2 regions of the Oceanobacillus sp. FSL K6-0118 genome follow, and region 1 is predicted to be linked to the other one. Evidence: a T-box and tRNA genes for the amino acid it is inferred to sense, from the RefSeq annotation. Region 1 holds a T-box; the other holds one or more tRNA genes.

Region 1 (10,178 bases):
ATTATGAAATATTTAAGAATACGGTAGAAAAAATTGGATCGGTTCGTAGTTGTGTTCTTCATTTCAATCAATACTCTTCCCGTTATGATGCATTAAAAGAGGGAAAGAAACCAAATGTATTTTCAAAAGAGTTTGCTGGGGGAGCTCTTACGGATTTAGGTGTTTACCCATTAAGTATGGCAATTGATATGTTTGGTGAGCCTAGTAATCTGGATTATTACCCAGTCATGTTAGATAACGGGGTGGATGGTAGTGGCACTCTAGTTTTAGATTATAGGAGTTTCGTTGTAACTATCCTTTGCTCCAAAATAACTCAAGCAATCATGCCTTCTGAAATACAAGGGGAAGAAGGAACGATTACGATTGATCACATTGCTCCTATTAGAAAAATTTCCTATTATGATCGTAAAAATAAACAAATGAACGAGCTTGCTGTTGAACAGGAAGAGCAAGACATGGTTTATGAGGCGGAGGCATTTATTCAAATGATCTCAGAAAGCAATGATACTACGTATAAACAAGCATTGGAAAGAAGTAAAATAGTAGTTAAGGCGTTAGAAGCTGCTAGACTTAAACTCAATCCATAATACATATGAGATGTCTGTTAGAAAAGAAATGACAGACATCTTTTTTGGTAATAAAACATTTAATTGGAGGTTGTAAAATAGTAAAATAAACTGTACGGAAAGACAAGCTTTAATAAGGAGATTATGAAATGAAAAAATTATCATTTATTGTTTTATTTTTTGCAATGATAAGCTTAGTTGCTTGCTCTAATACGGAGACTGAAAAAAGTGAGGATGCTAATAAACAAAGTGACGAGTTAATTCTTGCAGTTGGAAGTGAGCCGGAAGAGGGATTTGACCCTACTACAGGGTGGGGGAGATATGGCTCGCCTTTATTTCAAAGTACATTACTTCGATATGACAAAATCTTTGAAATTCAAAATGACCTCGCAGAAAGTTATCAAGTGAGCGATGATGGACTTACATGGACGGTGGAAATTCGCCAAGACGTTCAGTTTTCTGATGGAGAACAGTTGAACGCGGATGATGTTGTGTTTACTTTTCAACAAACCAAAGGAAGTGGTTCGGTTGTGGATTTAAGTAATGTAAAAGGCATAGAAGCGGTTGATGATTACACGGTTCGCTTTCATTTAGAGAAGCCAGATTCAACCTTTATCGATTTACTTGTAACAACTGGAATTGTTCCAGAACATGCCTATGATGAAAATTATCGGGAACATCCTATAGGTTCAGGACCATATCAACTTGTTCAGTGGGATAAAGGTCAACAAATTATAGTAGAACGAAATCCACACTATTATGGAAAAGAACCATACTTTAAAAAATTAACGTTTCTTTTCCTATCTGAAGATGCGGGATATGCTGCTGCAAAGGCTGGAGAAGTAGATGTCGTTTCCATTCCTTCCAGCTTTGCGAACGAAAAAGTGCCAGGTATGAAATTAATCCAACTAGAATCTGTTGATAATCGAGGAGTTATGTTCCCATTTGTCCCTAGTGGGGATATGACAGAGGATGGGTTTCCGATTGGAAATGATGTAACAGCAGATATTTCTATTCGAAAAGCCATAAACGTTGGAGTGGATAGAAAGGCCTTGGTAGACGGGGTATTGGATGGATATGGAACACCAGCTTATTCCGTTGCCGATCGATTACCGTGGTGGAATCCGGATTCGGTGATAGAGGATCATGATATCGAACAGGCAAAGGAAATTCTAGACGAAGGTGGCTGGAAGGAAACGGATGAAGGTGTCAGAGTGAAAGATGGTAAGGAAGCCGCTTTTACGTTATTTTATCCTGCAGATGATCAAAATCGTCAGTCTCTATCCATGGCTTTCGCTGAAATGATGAAACCATTAGGAATTTCCGTTACGACAGAGGGAAAAAGCTGGAATGAATTAGAACAATTAATGTATTCTGAGCCTATCATGATGGGCTGGGGTAGTCATGATCCGCTTGAAATGTATAACTTGTACAGTAGTAAAACACGAGGAATAGGTTATTATAATACGAATTATTATTCGAATGAAGTTGTTGATCAATATATGGAACAAGCGTTACGGGCAACATCAACAGAAGAAGCGAATGAGTATTGGAAGAAAGCACAATGGGATGGAAAAGAAGGCTTCTCAGCAAAAGGGGATGCGCCATGGGCATGGCTTGTTAACCTGCAACATTTGTATTTAATCGATGAAAATCTAGAAATTGGGGAACAAAAGATTCAACCACATGGACATGGGTGGCCAATTACAGACTTTATTGAAGACTGGCATTGGAAGGAGTAGGAGAGGCTGAGTTTGAATTTAAAACGTGTATTTAAGTTTATTTTGAGTAAGGCAGTAAAACTATTAAGTTTACTTTTTGCAGTTAGTGTTATTTCTTTTACATTAGTGGCAATTTCACCAATTGATCCTATTCAGTCCTATGTAGGTGCGGATATAACGAGGGTGAGTCCGGAACAAAGAGAAGAGATTGCTGAATATTGGGGCCTGAATGAATCTAGAATATTGCAATTTATGAATTGGGGAAGTGCGGTCATCCAAGGGGATCTTGGGACTTCCTTAATCTATCGGGCCCCTGTAATCGATATTATCTTGGAGCGTTTTCTAGCCTCATTAGGATTAATGGGGCTAGCTTGGCTATTATCAGGGGTTATCGGTTTTTTACTAGGTGTCGTTGCGGCGGTTAAGCAAGGGACAATCATAGATCGGTTCATTAAAACTTATTGCTATACATTAGCTTCCACGCCCACTTTTTGGTTAGGTTTATTATTATTAACTGTTTTTTCAGTATGGCTCGGTTGGTTCCCAATTGGTCTAGGCACTCCAGCTGGTGTATTGGCAGAAGATGTATTTATACTAGATAAGTTCAAGCATTTATTATTGCCAGTTTTAACATTAAGTATTATCGGGGTCTCCAACATTGCGCTTCATACTAGGGAAAAGCTAGTAGAAGTATTACAAAGTGAATATATCCTTTATGCGAAGGCTAAAGGAAAAAAAGGCTATCAACTTGCTTATCAACATGGCTTACGTAATATCGCCTTGCCTGCTATTTCTATTCATTTTTCATCTTTCGGGGAAATTTTTGGCGGAGCTGTTATTGCGGAGCAAGTATTTTCCTATCCAGGTCTTGGGCAAGCAGTTGTACAAGCTGGTCTTGGTGGAGATGTTCCTTTATTATTAGGTATTGTATTATTTAGTACGGTATTTGTATTTATCGGAAACTTACTTGCCGATATTCTTTACAAAGTAATTGACCCCCGTATAAGAAAGGGGGACCTTCATTGAATCGGATAAATATAAGAAGAAAAACAATGATAAAAATAGCCGTTTCGGTTCTTTTCCTTTTAGCCATTATCAGTTCCGGAATGTCGATAACGGATGAGGAACTTCTTATCCATATGGAAGGGAAAAATGAGGCACCATCCTGGAATCATATATTTGGTACGGATTGGTTAGGGCGTGACATGTTAGCAAGAACCTTAAAGGGCTTAACGTTAAGTATTGGAGTAGGTATAGTAGCCGCATTAACGAGTTCCATCCTTGCTTTATTTTTTAGTTTATTAGCTTCGTGGAATAGAATGTGGGATCGGTTTGTCACATGGTTAATAGATCTATTTTTAAGTGTCCCCCATATAGTCGTTTTAATATTAATTTCCTTCGCCGCGGGTGGGGGTTTTTATGGTGTGGTGATTGGTTTAGCACTCACTCATTGGCCTAGTATAACAAGGATCTTGCGTGCAGAAATCTTACAAATAAAAACAGCTGAATATGTTAACATTTCCATGAAATTAGGAAAAAGCAAATTATGGATTGCTAGAAATCATTTTTTTCCACATGTATTCCCGCAATTGTTTGTAGGTTTCTTGTTAATCTTTCCACATGCCATTCTCCATGAAGCTGCAATAACCTTTTTAGGCTTTGGATTATCACCTGAACAACCAGCAATAGGTATTATATTATCAGAGTCTATGCGTTATCTTTCGGTAGGTATGTGGTGGCTTGCCTTTTTTCCGGGACTAGCTCTATTAGTTATGGTAAGTCTATTTGATATGTTAGGGAAAAATGTGAAACGATTCATCGATCCCTTTGATGGGATGAAGTCTTAGTGCAAGGAGGGGAAATGGATGGAAAACCCGCAACCTCTATTATTAGAAGTGAAGAATTTTTCATTAGCGTTTCGAACCTTTAAAAAAGGGTTAGTAGAAACAGAAATGAAAGTGATTAGGAATCTTAACATGACGATAAATGAAGGAGAAATTGTTGCAGTCGTTGGAGCTAGTGGTTCAGGGAAAAGCTTATTAGCCAGTGCGATTCTTGGTATATTACCAAAGCATGCATTAACGGATGGAGAAATTTTTTATAAAGGCGACAAATTGAGAGAGGAATATAGGGGGAAGGAAATTTCGTATATTCCCCAATCCACTCAAGCTTTGAATCCTTTAATGAAAGTTGGGAAACAGGTTCAAGAGGTTATACAGAATCAAGATAAAAAACTTGTTCAACAAAAGGTTTTTACTCAAGTAGGTCTTTCAAGTGAGGTTTCTGATAAATATCCATTTGAATTATCTGGTGGGATGGCAAGAAGAATTTTAGCGGCTACGGCTATCGTTAGCCCGGCAAAATTGATTATTGCTGATGAGCCAACACCGGGACTTGATCCACAAACCCTAGACGAACTTACCTCTCTTCTTAAACAGCTATCCCAAAAAGGGAAAGGTATCATGTTCATTACCCACGATATTGATACGGCATTAAAATTGGCAAATAAGGTAGTTGTTTTCCGTGATGGTGAAACAGTTGAAATAGCCAAGGTTGAGGATTTCTGGGGAAAAGGGGAAATGCTGCAACATCCATTTACAAAGGAGTTGTGGAATGCACTGCCGAGAAATGATTTTTTTGTTAAGGAAAAAGAGATTATTCCAATAACGAACGAATCATCGAAACTTGAGGTGGAAGGAATCAGCTTTAAATATGGGGATGGAGATTATTTATTTAAGGACCTTCATCTAACCATTCACCCTGGTGAAATCGTTGGTTTGCATGGATATAGCGGGTCAGGAAAAACAACGATGGCCAAAATCATTGCCGGTTATATGAAGCCTGAAAGTGGAAGGGTACTGCTTGGCGGTAAGCAAATTAAAAGTAGGGGAATACATCCTGTTCAGTTTATTTGGCAACATCCGGAGAAGTCCATCAATCCAAGATGGAAAATGCAAAAAATATGGATGGAAAGTAATATGGATCGTAAAGTATTAGATGAACTTGGAATAAAAGAAGAGTGGTTATCCCGTTGGCCAAGTGAATTGTCAGGAGGAGAGCTACAACGATTTTGTATAGCAAGAGCATTTCAAGACGAGACTAAATTCATTATAGCCGATGAAATTACGACAATGCTTGATGCCATTACACAAGCGCATTTGTGGAAAATGTTACATCGTGTTGCGAAGGAGCGGAATATTGGTGTCCTTGCGATAAGTCATGATTCCTATTTATTGCAGCGTATAAGCGACCGTATGATAGACTTCCAGGATTTTCAAGGCGCCCAATTTCAAAAATGACTCAAACTTTTGAACCCAATAGGGCATTTTTTTAATATATTAGAAATAAGTAATCATACAGGGGGAGAATCATATGTATTTTCTAATCTCAACTTTGATTGGATACTTATTCGGTTGCCTAAATGGTTCACAGCTTGTTGCTAAACGAAAACAGATAGATATTAAAAAATTAGGGAGTAAGAATGCAGGCGCCTCTAACACTACGATGTTGTTAGGGTGGAAATATGGTATAGTCGTTGCTCTCGTAGATATTTTTAAAGCAACCTTGGCAATTTTATTAATGGTATCCTTCTTGGAATATAATGGAGTAATGAATGAATATCAGATTATACTACTATATAATACTGCCTTTTTTGTTATTTTAGGTCATAACTATCCAATAACAATGAATTTCAAAGGTGGAAAAGGTACAGCCTCTATTATAGGTGCATTTTTAGCAATCGATTTTAGAATTGCAATTATTGGGGTTATCATATTACTACTAGTAACATTTACAACGGATTATGCTGTATTCGGAATTCTGAGTATGTATGTAGTTTATTTTATAGAGACATACATGGTTTATGGTACTGATCCAGCAACAATTGTTTTAGTACTTATTCTAATGGGTATGATGAAACATTGGGAAAATCTAAGACGTTTTATGAATAAGGAAGAGATTAAACTTTCCAGTATATATCGGAAAACTTCTTAACAAATGGTTCTAGGCCTTATTCAAATTTCTTTTTGGAGGAAGCATATATGTTAGATTGGATGGTCTGGATTGTCATTATTGTGTTGTTCATATTGAGTTTTGCCGGAATCATTTATCCAATCATTCCGTCAGTCCTTGTCATTTGGGTTGGTTTTTTGCTTTATCAGTTTATCATCAACCCAGATGAACTCACGATTGTTTTCTGGATAATAATGGCTATCTTTACTCTGTTTTTATTTTTAGCAGATATATTAGCAAATAGTTATTTTGTGAAAAAATATGGTGGCAGTAAATGGGGAGAACGAGGTGCGGTAGTAGCGGTTATTGTTGGATCATTTATTATCCCACCTTTTGGTATTCTTATTGTTCCCTTTATTACCGTATTTGTCATAGAGTTATTACAACAGAGACCTCCTAACGACGCAATCAAGGCATCCATCGGTTCGTTGCTTGGCTTTTTAGGCGGGTCTATTGCCAAAGTATTGATTCAGTTGATTATGATCATTTGGTTTTTTATTGTTATTATATTTTGAGGATGACGTTTTTAGTAAATTCTTACACTTGATGTGGGTCCATCACAAAGGATATCGAGAAAGTGAAGAAAATCCTGTTTTATCAACTAAATTATATAGGATTTTCTTCACCAAAAAATAAACAGTTTTAAAATTCAGTTACCCGGTCTTTCAAGTGTGAATAGAAAGGCTATTTCTCCACCTGCCTATTTATAAAACTATATATACCCCAATATACTAAAGGGAAAATAGTTATGATGAGAAAGGCTGTTTGATTACTAATATACTTTGAAGAAATATATAGGAAGACCATTATTATTAAAAAAATTATATATACAGTTTTTCCAGATAATCTATTTTTCATAAAAACCACCGCTCTTCAAATTAAATACCTGCAAATATTTTTTTACTGACTTTATTATTACATTAGATTAAGTAACGAGTAAAGATCTAAAATAATAAAGGAATCGATCATACTACTTTTAATCCCCTCCATCTTGACTTTCTATTTTCATCCATATATATTAAAAGATATTGAATATAATTAAAACGTTTGAAGAGGATTAGTATAATTTTAATGTCTTTTAAGAGAGGAAATGGGTGGTGCGAATTTCTAAAGACATGAATTAGAACCTACCTTTTTAGTTCGCTGTCGGAAAGCTTTTGGCTGTAAGATAGCGCGGTTCATAACCGTTACGAAGGAAAAGTGTGCAAGTGGGAATCCCTCTTGCAAACAAGGGTGGTAACGCCAAACCTCGGTCCCTTTACTGGATGGGGGTTTTTTTGTGCAGAAATACGAAAAGCGGAAACGCGAGCTAGTCGATGGGCGTTGAAGCTAAACAAGAATATATTAAAGAGGTGTTTACTTTGGGAAAGAAAAATAAACAGTTTGTCGAAAAGATCACAGCAATGGAAGACGATTTTGCACAATGGTATACAGATGTTGTGAAACAAGCAGAATTAGTTGACTATGGTTTGGTTCGTGGAACGATGATTATGAAACCTTATGGATATGCCATTTGGGAAAATATTAAGGATCAATTAGATAAGAGGATTAAGGAAACAGGCCATTCTAATGTGTCTTTTCCGGTGTTTATTCCAGAAAGTCTACTTCAAAAGGAAAAAGACCATGTGGAAGGATTTGCTCCTGAAGTTGCTTGGATTACACATGGTGGAGAGGAAAAACTTCAAGAACGTTTAGCATTCCGCCCTACTTCTGAAGTTCTATTTTGTGACTACTATTCCAAAAATATTCATTCCTATCGTGACCTACCAATGTTATACAATCAATGGGCGAATGTTGTACGATGGGAAAAAACAACAAGACCGTTTCTACGTTCTTCAGAGTTCCAGTGGCAAGAAGGGCATACTGCTCATGCAACTGATGAAGATGCTTCACAAGAAACAAATCGTATGTTAGAAGTATATGCAGACTTAGTGGAAGAATATCTAGCTATTCCTGTACTAAAAGGTAGAAAAACAGATAAGGAAAAATTCGCTGGTGCTAATTATACACTAACCATCGAAAGTTTAATGCATGATGGAAAAGCTCTACAATCTGCAACTTCCCACCATTTCGGTTCTGGCTTTGCAGAAGCTTTTGATATTACGTACTTAGATGAAAATGGAGAAAGCCAATATGTTCATCAAACATCTTGGGGACTTTCTACACGAATTATGGGTGCGTTGATTATGGTGCATGGTGATAATCGTGGATTAGTTGTACCTCCAAAAATTGCACCTACACAAGCGATGATTGTTCCTATCGCTCAACATAAAGAAGGTGTACTAGATAAAGCTTATGCGCTACGTGATCAATTAAAAGATTTAGTCCGTGTCGATATTGATGCAAGTGATAAAATGCCAGGATGGAAATTCAATGAATATGAAATGAAAGGAATTCCTGTACGTATTGAGATGGGACCGAAAGATATTGAGAAAGGACAAGTTGTTCTTGTTCGTCGAGATACGGGAGAAAAAGAATTCGTGGCACTTACAGAATTAGAAGAACGCTTGCCTCAATTACTAGAAGAAATTCAAACCAACCTATATAATAAAGCACTTGAACATCGTAATGAGATGACAACAACTGCTACGAATATGGATGAATTTAAACAAACACTTGATCAAAAGGGCGGCTTCATCAAAGCAATGTGGTGTGGAGACCTTGCATGCGAAGAAAAGATAAAAGAAGAAACAACAGCAACTTCACGTTGTATTCCATTTGAGCAAGAAAAAGTAGCAGATACATGCGTTTGCTGTGGTAAAGAAGCAAAAGAAATGGTTTATTGGGCAAAAGCTTATTAATTAGGAGAAAAGGCGTCGATGATTCGGCGTCTTTTTTTATATCTAGTTTTAAAAGAAAAAAACCCTTGCGCATGTTGTTCAATCATGGTATAACTGAATTAGTTAATAAATATACAATAATATTCATAAATATACACACGTTATACAAAGTATAGGAGTGATAAACACCATGAAAGAACATTTGTCTAATCATTTAGAACAAATTAAAAGTCAACTTTGGGAAATGAATAAGAACTTATATGAAAATCCTGAATTAGGCGATCAAGAATTTGAATCTATGAAACTACATACGAATTTTTTAAAAGAGCATCAATTTGAAATAGAAATAGGAACCGTTAATCGACCAACTGCATTTAAGGCTACCTATAAAAGTGGTAAGCCAGGTCCAACGATTGCTTATTTAGCGGAGTATGATGCATTACCTGAAGTTGGACATGCTTGTGGGCATAACTTAATCGGGACAATGAGCGTTGGTGCTGGAATTGCCTTGAGTAAAGTATTACATGAAATTGGTGGGAATGTTGTTGTATTAGGAACTCCTGCAGAAGAAACGAACGGTGCAAAAGTTCCTATGAGTCAACAAGGAGTTTTTGATGATACGGATGTAGCAATGATCCTCCATCCAAGTGACCAATCTTACATGAGTGGAAAGTCTTTAGCAATGGACGCGATTCAGTATGCGTTCACTGGAAAATCAGCACATGCAGCTGCATCCCCAGAAGAAGGTATTAATGCTTTAGATAGCGTCATACAATTATTTAATGGAATTAATGCATTAAGGCAACATGTCCAATCAGATGTACGTATTCATGGTGTGATATCTGAAGGAGGAAAAGCTGCTAATGTTGTTCCAGATTATGCAGTTGCCCAATTTTATATCAGAGCGAATAATCGTAAATACTTAAATGAAGTTGTAGAAAAAGTAAAACATATTGCTGAAGGTGCTGCATTAATGACAGGTGCCACTTTAGAAATCTCAAATTATGAATTAAGTTACGATAATATGGTAACGAATCATACACTTTCAGAAGCCTTTAATCAAAACTTGAAGCAAACTAGCACATTACCACTAAATAAAG
Region 2 (10,178 bases), 290 kb from region 1:
TTTCTTGCAAGGCGAATGCGGCTACTCATCACAATATCACTACTCGGCCCTTCTTCACGCATCCAAGGGCTAATAGCATCATTCATAAAATGTTCGAGTGTCATGCATTATCACCTGCTTCTTTATCTCTTATATTAGCTTCAAGCTCCTTAATCTGATCCCTTACTTTAGCTGCCTCTTCAAATGCTTCATTTTCTATCAATTGCTGTAATTGACTCTTGTAATGGTTCAACTGACGTTTCATTTGTATATCATTACCTGCACGTTTAGGTATTTTTCCATAATGTTTTGTATTACCCGCATGAACACGTCTTAATATTGGATCTAATTTATCCGAAAATGTTTCATAACAAGTAGCACATCCAAACTTGCCAACTTGCTTAAATTGAGCAAATGTCATTTTACATTGTGGGCATTGCAGATCTTTCACTTTCTGCAAAGTTGGATTATCTATTTTCGACGTATCAAAATTAAAAAGACCTGATAATAAATTATGAAGAGAATAAGCTTCTTCCTCTGGATACGTCACATAACCTTTTTCTTTTGCACATACATTACATACACTTATTTCCGTCTTTTTACCATTAATAACTTGTGTAAAATGCAGTGTCGCTGGACGTTTATGACATTCTTGGCATTCCACTGTTTCTTCCCCCTTTACAACTACTGGTATTAGAAAACTTGGCATCCGCCAAGCCTTTCGGTGGATGGCTTAGTTGCACTTATGCAGACGGGAAAGATTTTATACTTTCCTACCTGCCAAGGTAATTCCCTTTGTATAGTAAATTTAAACTAAAAATACTTTAGTTGTGATAACATAGCGGTTAAGATTCTGGAACGTATTTCATCTCTTAACGGAAGGTTAAATGCTAAAGTGGTACGTTCCATGGCACTTAGCATAATTTTCGCCTCTCGTTCCGTTATAATTTCCTCTTCTAAGAGTCGATCTAGTATGTCAGTAGCCGATCGTTGGGATATAGTTGGATTAGCCATTTCAATAATCTCATCAATTAATGTAGATTTATCCTTATGCCTCACTCGCATAATACGAATGTATCCTCCACCACCACGTTTACTCTCTACAATGTAACCTTTTTCTAACGTAAAACGAGTATTAATAACATAATTAATTTGTGATGGAACACACTGGAAGCGATTGGCGACTTCACTTCTCTTTATTTCAATTGCATTTTGGCCTTTCATTTGAAAAACAGTTTTTAAATATTGCTCAATGATATCTGAGATATTACTCATCAGATCCATCCCCTCTTGCACGTTGTTAATGTCAGTATTTTCAATGCATTTGACTTTGACTATCTTTGACTATACTCTTATTATACGCCAACATTTTTGAGATGCAAATACCTTTTATATATTTTAGACAAAATTATTGAAAACAAAACCTTACACCTAATTATACGTGTAAGATTTTTAGAATCAAAAGCGGAAACTCCCTTACAGCACGTGTTCAAAAGGAAGGATAAAAAAGACCAAGTCGGCAGGTTCTCCTTATCGTGACATGAGGTAAGGGAGGTCTCACTAAAGCTGGACGTGACTTTTCTTAAAAAAATATAATAAGATAAATTAAAGCTTAATTATGATATGTTTCGTACCCCTGTTAATCTTGATAATTCATCATAAAGGTTTATTTTATCGATTCTTTTGTTCCTTTCAACTTTAATTTGAACATTTCTCATTTTTTTCTCGATATTAGTAATTTCAATAGAAAGAATTTTTACATCAAATTGCTCAAATAAATTTACTAATAAACTCAGATTCGTATTATGGTCAATCGTAATATTTACGGAAGAAAAGGAACGCCTACTTTGAAATAACTTTTCAAAGTTGTTCAGGAATACTAAGCTAATTAATATAATTAATGTAGCTAATATAGCCGCACCATACATACCTAATCCAACAACTAATCCTAAACCTGCCACTGTCCAAATAGACGCTGCCGTAGTTAAACCTCTTATTGTTCCACCGTAAACGATAATCGTACCTGCCCCTAAAAATCCGATACCACTAATTACATATGAAGGTATTCGTGCAGGATCGAAACGTATATTACCATAAGTATCAATTAATGATGAAAAACCATAGAGCGACATTAACATCATTAAACAAGAACCAACACCTACTAAAATATGTGTACGGAAGCCAGCAGAATGATTATTCATTTCTCTTTCAAAGCCAATAAGTCCTGATAGAAGAAGTGCAATTAGTAAGCGAATTGCTATAACATAAAAGTCCTCTCCTAATATTTGATTTACGTAAACTATAGGAAATCCCCCCTATCTAAAAGATATAATAACAAAACAACTCTAAAGATAGAGTGGTATTAAAATTTATGTGTCAATCCTTAATTTTATGCTGTCTTATTATAATTAGGTTCCCTGTCATCGACTTAGTATAAAGAAGACTTCCATCAGAGGGGGTTTTCCTTCATCCCCACTGATGGTTAGTCGCACTTATCGGACCTTTACGGGCAGTTGATCTCCCACCTACCCTCTTTGTTTCCAGAAATTTGAGGAGGAAGGCTTGGAATAAATTCTTTTCCTGTTACCAGAGCGTTAATAAAATACTAAATATTTTTTAATACTGTGGTAAAACCCTTTTATGCAACAAGTATACTTTTTTGTTTTTATGCTTCTTATCCTTACGAAAAGCTTCTTTCAAATCGATTTTTTATAGAACAAAAAACACCTAGGTTGATTGTCCTAGATGTTTTTTCATTTGCCTGGCGGCGCCCTACTCTCGCAGGGGGAACCCCCAACTACCATCGGCGCTGGAGAGCTTAACTTCTGTGTTCGGTATGGGAACAGGTGTGACCTCTCCGCCATCGCTACCAGACAATTGATATTCAATTAGGATTTGTATCCTGAAAACTAAATAAGAGTAAATCAAGACATGAAAAGAAGTTAGTTAAGTCCTCGATCGATTAGTATTTGTCAGCTCCACGTGTCGCCACGCTTCCACCTCAAACCTATTAACCTCATCGTCTCTGAGGGATCTTACTCATTTAAAATGATGGGAAGTCTCATCTTGAGGGGGGCTTCATGCTTAGATGCTTTCAGCACTTATCCTTTCCATACGTAGCTACCCAGCTATGCTCCTGGCGGAACAACTGGTACACCAGCGGTATGTCCATCCCGGTCCTCTCGTACTAAGGACAGCTCCTCTCAAACTTCCAACGCCCACGACGGATAGGGACCGAACTGTCTCACGACGTTCTGAACCCAGCTCGCGTACCGCTTTAATGGGCGAACAGCCCAACCCTTGGGACCGACTACAGCCCCAGGATGCGATGAGCCGACATCGAGGTGCCAAACCTCCCCGTCGATGTGAACTCTTGGGGGAGATAAGCCTGTTATCCCCGGGGTAGCTTTTATCCGTTGAGCGATGGCCCTTCCATGCGGAACCACCGGATCACTAAGCCCGACTTTCGTCCCTGCTCGACTTGTAGGTCTCGCAGTCAAGCTCCCTTCTGCCTTTACACTCTGCGAATGATTTCCAACCATTCTGAGGGAACCTTTGGGCGCCTCCGTTACCTTTTGGGAGGCGACCGCCCCAGTCAAACTGCCCGCCTGACACTGTCTCCGAACCGGATCACGGTCCTGGGTTAGAAGGTCCATACAGCCAGGGTGGTATCCCACGGATGCCTCCACGTAAGCTGGCGCTCACGTTTCTAAGGCTCCCACCTATCCTGTACAAGCTGCACAGACATTCAATATCAGGCTACAGTAAAGCTCCACGGGGTCTTTCCGTCCTGTCGCGGGTAATGCGCATCTTCACGCATCGTATAATTTCACCGGGTCTCTCGTTGAGACAGTGCCCAAGTCGTTGCACCTTTCGTGCGGGTCGGAACTTACCCGACAAGGAATTTCGCTACCTTAGGACCGTTATAGTTACGGCCGCCGTTTACTGGGGCTTCGGTTCTAAGCTTCGGGCGAAAGCCCTAACTCTTCCCCTTAACCTTCCAGCACCGGGCAGGTGTCAGCCCCTATACTTCGCCTTTCGGCTTCGCAGAGACCTGTGTTTTTGCTAAACAGTCGCTTGGGCCTATTCACTGCGGCTCTACTCCGTAGAGCACCCCTTCTCCCTAAGTTACGGGGTCATTTTGCCGAGTTCCTTAACGAGAGTTCTCCCGCTCACCTTAGGATTCTCTCCTCGCCTACCTGTGTCGGTTTGCGGTACGGGCACCTGTGACCTTGCTAGAGGCTTTTCTCGGCAGTGTGAAATCAGGAACTTCGGCCAGAAGGCCTCCCCATCACAGCTTGAAATGGCCAGGCGGATTTGCCTACCTGACTTTCTCACTGCTTGGGCGCACACATCCATCCGTGCGCATTCCTTATCCTACTGCGTCCCCCCATCGCTCAAACGGTCATGAGGTGGTACAGGAATATCTGCCTGTTGTCCATCGCCTACGCCTTTCGGCCTCGGCTTAGGTCCCGACTAACCCTGAGAGGACGAGCCTTCCTCAGGAAACCTTAGGCATTCGGTGAAAGAGATTCTCACTCTTTTTTCGCTACTCATACCGGCATTCTCACTTCTAAGCGCTCCACCAGTCCTCACGGTCTGACTTCACAGCACTTAGAACGCTCTCCTACCATTGTTCGTAAGAACAATCCACAGCTTCGGTGATACGTTTAGCCCCGGTACATTTTCGGCGCAGAGTCACTCGACCAGTGAGCTATTACGCACTCTTTAAATGGTGGCTGCTTCTAAGCCAACATCCTGGTTGTCTAAGCAACTCCACATCCTTTTCCACTTAACGTATACTTTGGGACCTTAGCTGGTGGTCTGGGCTGTTTCCCTTTCGACTATGAACCTTATCACCCATAGTCTGACTCCCAAGTTTAAGTATCTGGCATTCGGAGTTTGACTGAATTCGGTAACCCGATGAGGGCCCCTAGTCCAATCAGTGCTCTACCTCCAGTACTCATCATCTTGAGGCTAGCCCTAAAGCTATTTCGGAGAGAACCAGCTATCTCCGTGTTCGATTGGCATTTCACCCCTACCCACACCTCATCCCCGCATTTTTCAACATACGTGGGTTCGGGCCTCCAGTCAGTGTTACCTGACCTTCACCCTGGACATGGGTAGATCACACGGTTTCGGGTCTACGACCGCATACTAAATCGCCCTATTCAGACTCGCTTTCGCTACGGCTCCGTGTCTTCCACTTAACCTTGCATACAATCGTAACTCGCCGGTCCATTCTACAAAAGGTACGCCGTTACGCATGAACGCGCTTCGACTACTTGTAGGCACACGGTTTCAGGTACTCTTTCACTCCCCTCCCGGGGTGCTTTTCACCTTTCCCTCACGGTACTGGTTCACTATCGGTCACTAGGGAGTATTTAGCCTTGGGAGATGGTCCTCCCGGATTCCGACGGAATTCCACGTGTTCCGCCGTACTCAGGATCCACTCCGGAGGAAATTCTTTTTCGATTACAGGGCTGTTACCCTCTTTGGCTAACCTTTCCAGGTTGATTCATCTAAAGAATTTCTTTGTAACTCCTTGTGGAGTGTCCTACAACCCCAGAGAGCAAGCTCTCTGGTTTGGGCTGTTTCCGTTTCGCTCGCCGCTACTTGGGAAATCGCATTTGCTTTCTCTTCCTCCAGGTACTGAGATGTTTCAGTTCCCTGGGTGTGCCTCTTATGCCCTATGTATTCAGACATAAGTCCTGTTCCATTACGAACAGTGGGTTTCCCCATTCGGAAATCCTCGGATCTAAGTTTACTTACAACTCCCCGAGGCATATCGGTGTTAGTCCCGTCCTTCATCGGCTCCTAGTGCCAAGGCATCCACCGTGCGCCCTTATTCACTTAACTAAGTTTACAATGAATAAGCGTTTTATCGCTTTAAAATTTGATGTCTTGTTTACTCTTATTTAGTTTTCAAGGTACAAAGTTTCAGAGAGATTTGCTCTCTCAAAACTGAACCAAACAACACAGTATGCTTCATCCAAACCTGGATGTTCCGTAATAATCCTTAGAAAGGAGGTGATCCAGCCGCACCTTCCGATACGGCTACCTTGTTACGACTTCACCCCAATCATTGGTCCCACCTTCGGCGGCTGGCTCCAAAAGGTTACCTCACCGACTTCGGGTGTTACCAACTCTCGTGGTGTGACGGGCGGTGTGTACAAGACCCGGGAACGTATTCACCGCGGCATGCTGATCCGCGATTACTAGCGATTCCGGCTTCATGTAGGCGAGTTGCAGCCTACAATCCGAACTGAGAATGGTTTTATGGGATTTGCTTGACCTTGCGGTTTCGCTGCCCTTTGTACCATCCATTGTAGCACGTGTGTAGCCCAGGTCATAAGGGGCATGATGATTTGACGTCATCCCCACCTTCCTCCGGTTTGTCACCGGCAGTCACCTTAGAGTGCCCAACTTAATGCTGGCAACTAAGATCAAGGGTTGCGCTCGTTGCGGGACTTAACCCAACATCTCACGACACGAGCTGACGACAACCATGCACCACCTGTCACTTTCGTCCCCGAAGGGAAATCCCTATCTCTAGGGAGGTCGAAAGGATGTCAAGACCTGGTAAGGTTCTTCGCGTTGCTTCGAATTAAACCACATGCTCCACCGCTTGTGCGGGTCCCCGTCAATTCTTTTGAGTTTCAGCCTTGCGGCCGTACTCCCCAGGCGGAGTGCTTAATGCGTTAACTTCAGCACTAAGGGGCGGAAACCCCCTAACACCTAGCACTCATCGTTTACGGCGTGGACTACCAGGGTATCTAATCCTGTTCGCTACCCACGCTTTCGCTCCTCAGCGTCAGTTACAGACCAGAGAGTCGCCTTCGCCACTGGTGTTCCTCCATATCTCTACGCATTTCACCGCTACACATGGAATTCCACTCTCCTCTTCTGCACTCAAGTCCTCCAGTTTCCAATGACCCTCCACGGTTAAGCCGTGGGCTTTCACATCAGACTTAAAAGACCGCCTGCGAGCGCTTTACGCCCAATAAATCCGGACAACGCTTGCCACCTACGTATTACCGCGGCTGCTGGCACGTAGTTAGCCGTGGCTTTCTGGTTAGGTACCGTCAAGGTCAGGTCAGTTACTACCTGACTTGTTCTTCCCTAACAACAGAGTTTTACGATCCGAAAACCTTCTTCACTCACGCGGCGTTGCTCCGTCAGACTTTCGTCCATTGCGGAAGATTCCCTACTGCTGCCTCCCGTAGGAGTCTGGGCCGTGTCTCAGTCCCAGTGTGGCCGATCACCCTCTCAGGTCGGCTACGCATCGTTGCCTTGGTGAGCCTTTACCTCACCAACTAGCTAATGCGCCGCGGGCCCATCTATAAGTGACAGCTTACGCCGCCTTTCAAACTTCTTATTATGCAATAAAAAGTATTATCCGGTATTAGCTCACGTTTCCGCGAGTTATCCCAGTCTTATAGGTAGGTTGCCCACGTGTTACTCACCCGTCCGCCGCTCGTTCCACTCTCTTCACCCCGAAGGGATCAGAAGAGCTTCCCGCGCTCGACTTGCATGTATTAGGCACGCCGCCAGCGTTCGTCCTGAGCCAAGATCAAACTCTCCAAAAAAGTTTGTTTAGAATTAACATAATTAATTCTATCTCTTAGCTTTTAGAAGTGTTACCTTCTATTTTAAATGAAAACGAGTTTCTTTTATCTTAACATACTGGTTGTTTTGTTCAGTTTTCAAAGAGCAAATTAAAAGTTGGTGGAGCCTAGCGGGATCGAACCGCTGACCTCCTGCGTGCAAAGCAGGCGCTCTCCCAGCTGAGCTAAGGCCCCGTTGAATAATGGTCGGGAAGACAGGATTCGAACCTGCGACCCCATGGTCCCAAACCATGTGCTCTACCAAGCTGAGCTACTTCCCGTTTTATATGGCGCGCCCGAGAGGAGTCGAACCCCTAACCTTTTGATCCGTAGTCAAACGCTCTATCCAATTGAGCTACGGGCGCATATGGTGCCGAGGACCGGAATCGAACCGGTACGGTAGTCACCTACCGCAGGATTTTAAGTCCTGTGCGTCTGCCAGTTCCGCCACCCCGGCAAATAGGGTCTGGAGCGGAAGACGGGATTCGAACCCGCGACCCCCACCTTGGCAAGGTGGTGTTCTACCACTGAACTACTTCCGCGTGTAATGATGTTTATGGTGCGGGTGAAGGGAGTCGAACCCCCACATCCGAAGATACTAGATCCTAAGTCTAGCGCGTCTGCCAATTCCGCCACACCCGCATAATGGTGAGCCATGAAGGATTCGAACCTTCGACCCTCTGATTAAAAGTCAGATGCTCTACCGACTGAGCTAATGGCTCTTAAAAGTGGTGCCGGCCAGAGGACTTGAACCCCCAACCTACTGATTACAAGTCAGTTGCTCTACCAATTGAGCTAGGCCGGCATGGTGGAGGATACAGGGCTCGAACCTGTGACCCCCTGCTTGTAAGGCAGGTGCTCTCCCAGCTGAGCTAATCCTCCTAATTAAGTCTGGCAACGTCCTACTCTCGCAGGGGAACCCCCAACTACCATCGGCGCTGGAGAGCTTAACTTCTGTGTTCGGTATGGGAACAGGTGTGACCTCTCCGCCATCGTCACCAGACATTTAATTAATTAAGACAAGATATATTATATCATTGCTTGTCGAAAAAGCAAGCCTTTTTTTAAAAACTAAATAAGAGTAAATCAAGACATCGAAAGAATTTAGTTAAGTCCTCGATCGATTAGTATTTGTCAGCTCCACGTGTCGCCACGCTTCCACCTCAAACCTATTAACCTCATCGTCTCTGAGGGATCTTACTCATTTAAAATGATGGGAAGTCTCATCTTGAGGGGGGCTTCATGCTTAGATGCTTTCAGCACTTATCCTTTCCATACGTAGCTACCCAGCTATGCTCCTGGCGGAACAACTGGTACACCAGCGGTATGTCCATCCCGGTCCTCTCGTACTAAGGACAGCTCCTCTCAAACTTCCAACGCCCACGACGGATAGGGACCGAACTGTCTCACGACGTTCTGAACCCAGCTCGCGTACCGCTTTAATGGGCGAACAGCCCAACCCTTGGGACCGACTACAGCCCCAGGATGCGATGAGCCGACATCGAGGTGCCAAACCTCCCCGTCGATGTGAACTCTTGGGGGAGATAAGCCTGTTATCCCCGGGGTAGCTTTTATCCGTTGAGCGATGGCCCTTCCATGCGGAACCACCGGATCACTAAGCCCGACTTTCGTCCCTGCTCGACTTGTAGGTCTCGCAGTCAAGCTCCCTTCTGCCTTTACACTCTGCGAATGATTTCCAACCATTCTGAGGGAACCTTTGGGCGCCTCCGTTACCTTTTGGGAGGCGACCGCCCCAGTCAAACTGCCCGCCTGACACTGTCTCCGAACCGGATCACGGTCCTGGGTTAGAAGGTCCATACAGCCAGGGTGGTATCCCACGGATGCCTCCACGTAAGCTGGCGCTCACGTTTCTAAGGCTCCCACCTATCCTGTACAAGCTGCACAGACATTCAATATCAGGCTACAGTAAAGCTCCACGGGGTCTTTCCGTCCTGTCGCGGGTAATGCGCATCTTCACGCATCGTATAATTTCACCGGGTCTCTCGTTGAGACAGTGCCCAAGTCGTTGCACCTTTCGTGCGGGTCGGAACTTACCCGACAAGGAATTTCGCTACCTTAGGACCGTTATAGTTACGGCCGCCGTTTACTGGGGCTTCGGTTCTAAGCTTCGGGCGAAAGCCCTAACTCTTCCCCTTAACCTTCCAGCACCGGGCAGGTGTCAGCCCCTATACTTCGCCTTTCGGCTTCGCAGAGACCTGTGTTTTTGCTAAACAGTCGCTTGGGCCTATTCACTGCGGCTCTACTCCGTAGAGCACCCCTTCTCCCTAAGTTACGGGGTCATTTTGCCGAGTTCCTTAACGAGAGTTCTCCCGCTCACCTTAGGATTCTCTCCTCGCCTACCTGTGTCGGTTTGCGGTACGGGCACCTGTGACCTTGCTAGAGGCTTTTCTCGGCAGTGTGAAATCAGGAACTTCGGCCAGAAGGCCTCCCCATCACAGCTTGAAATGGCCAGGCGGATTTGCCTACCTGACTTTCTCACTGCTTGGGCGCACACATCCATCCGTGCGCATTCCTTATCCTACTGCGTCCCCCCATCGCTCAAACGGTCATGAGGTGGTACAGGAATATCTG

Evidence for each region. The T-box of region 1 lies ahead of proS (proline--tRNA ligase). A T-box ahead of a tRNA ligase gene usually reads a tRNA of that ligase, here a tRNA-Pro.
Region 2: it has a tRNA-Pro gene. The T-box ahead of proS (proline--tRNA ligase) is inferred to sense a tRNA for this amino acid. The anticodon was not compared.

What each region holds. Positions count from the first base shown of each region.
Region 1 is NZ_JBBOVR010000001.1:597,957-608,134, forward strand. Features, by position in the region: gene MHI02_RS03090 (Gfo/Idh/MocA family protein) at 1-587, shown strand, start outside; gene MHI02_RS03095 (ABC transporter substrate-binding protein) at 716-2,308, shown strand; gene MHI02_RS03100 (ABC transporter permease) at 2,321-3,313, shown strand; gene MHI02_RS03105 (ABC transporter permease) at 3,319-4,134, shown strand; gene MHI02_RS03110 (ABC transporter ATP-binding protein) at 4,153-5,586, shown strand; gene MHI02_RS03115 (glycerol-3-phosphate acyltransferase) at 5,660-6,280, shown strand; gene MHI02_RS03120 (DUF456 family protein) at 6,328-6,813, shown strand; T-box leader at 7,336-7,559, shown strand; gene proS (proline--tRNA ligase) at 7,660-9,099, shown strand; gene MHI02_RS03130 (amidohydrolase) at 9,269-10,178, shown strand, end outside.
Region 2 is NZ_JBBOVR010000001.1:309,162-319,339, reverse strand. Features, by position in the region: gene MHI02_RS01575 (protein arginine kinase) at 1-104, opposite strand, end outside; gene MHI02_RS01570 (UvrB/UvrC motif-containing protein) at 101-643, opposite strand; gene MHI02_RS01565 (CtsR family transcriptional regulator) at 793-1,254, opposite strand; gene MHI02_RS01560 (MgtC/SapB family protein) at 1,596-2,180, opposite strand; rRNA gene rrf (5S ribosomal RNA) at 2,739-2,853, opposite strand; rRNA gene MHI02_RS01550 (23S ribosomal RNA) at 2,922-5,838, opposite strand; rRNA gene MHI02_RS01545 (16S ribosomal RNA) at 6,003-7,568, opposite strand; tRNA gene MHI02_RS01540 (tRNA-Ala) at 7,706-7,781, opposite strand; tRNA gene MHI02_RS01535 (tRNA-Pro) at 7,791-7,867, opposite strand; tRNA gene MHI02_RS01530 (tRNA-Arg) at 7,875-7,951, opposite strand; tRNA gene MHI02_RS01525 (tRNA-Leu) at 7,955-8,043, opposite strand; tRNA gene MHI02_RS01520 (tRNA-Gly) at 8,054-8,128, opposite strand; tRNA gene MHI02_RS01515 (tRNA-Leu) at 8,144-8,228, opposite strand; tRNA gene MHI02_RS01510 (tRNA-Lys) at 8,233-8,308, opposite strand; tRNA gene MHI02_RS01505 (tRNA-Thr) at 8,316-8,391, opposite strand; tRNA gene MHI02_RS01500 (tRNA-Val) at 8,393-8,468, opposite strand; rRNA gene rrf (5S ribosomal RNA) at 8,476-8,589, opposite strand; rRNA gene MHI02_RS01490 (23S ribosomal RNA) at 8,691-10,178, opposite strand, start outside.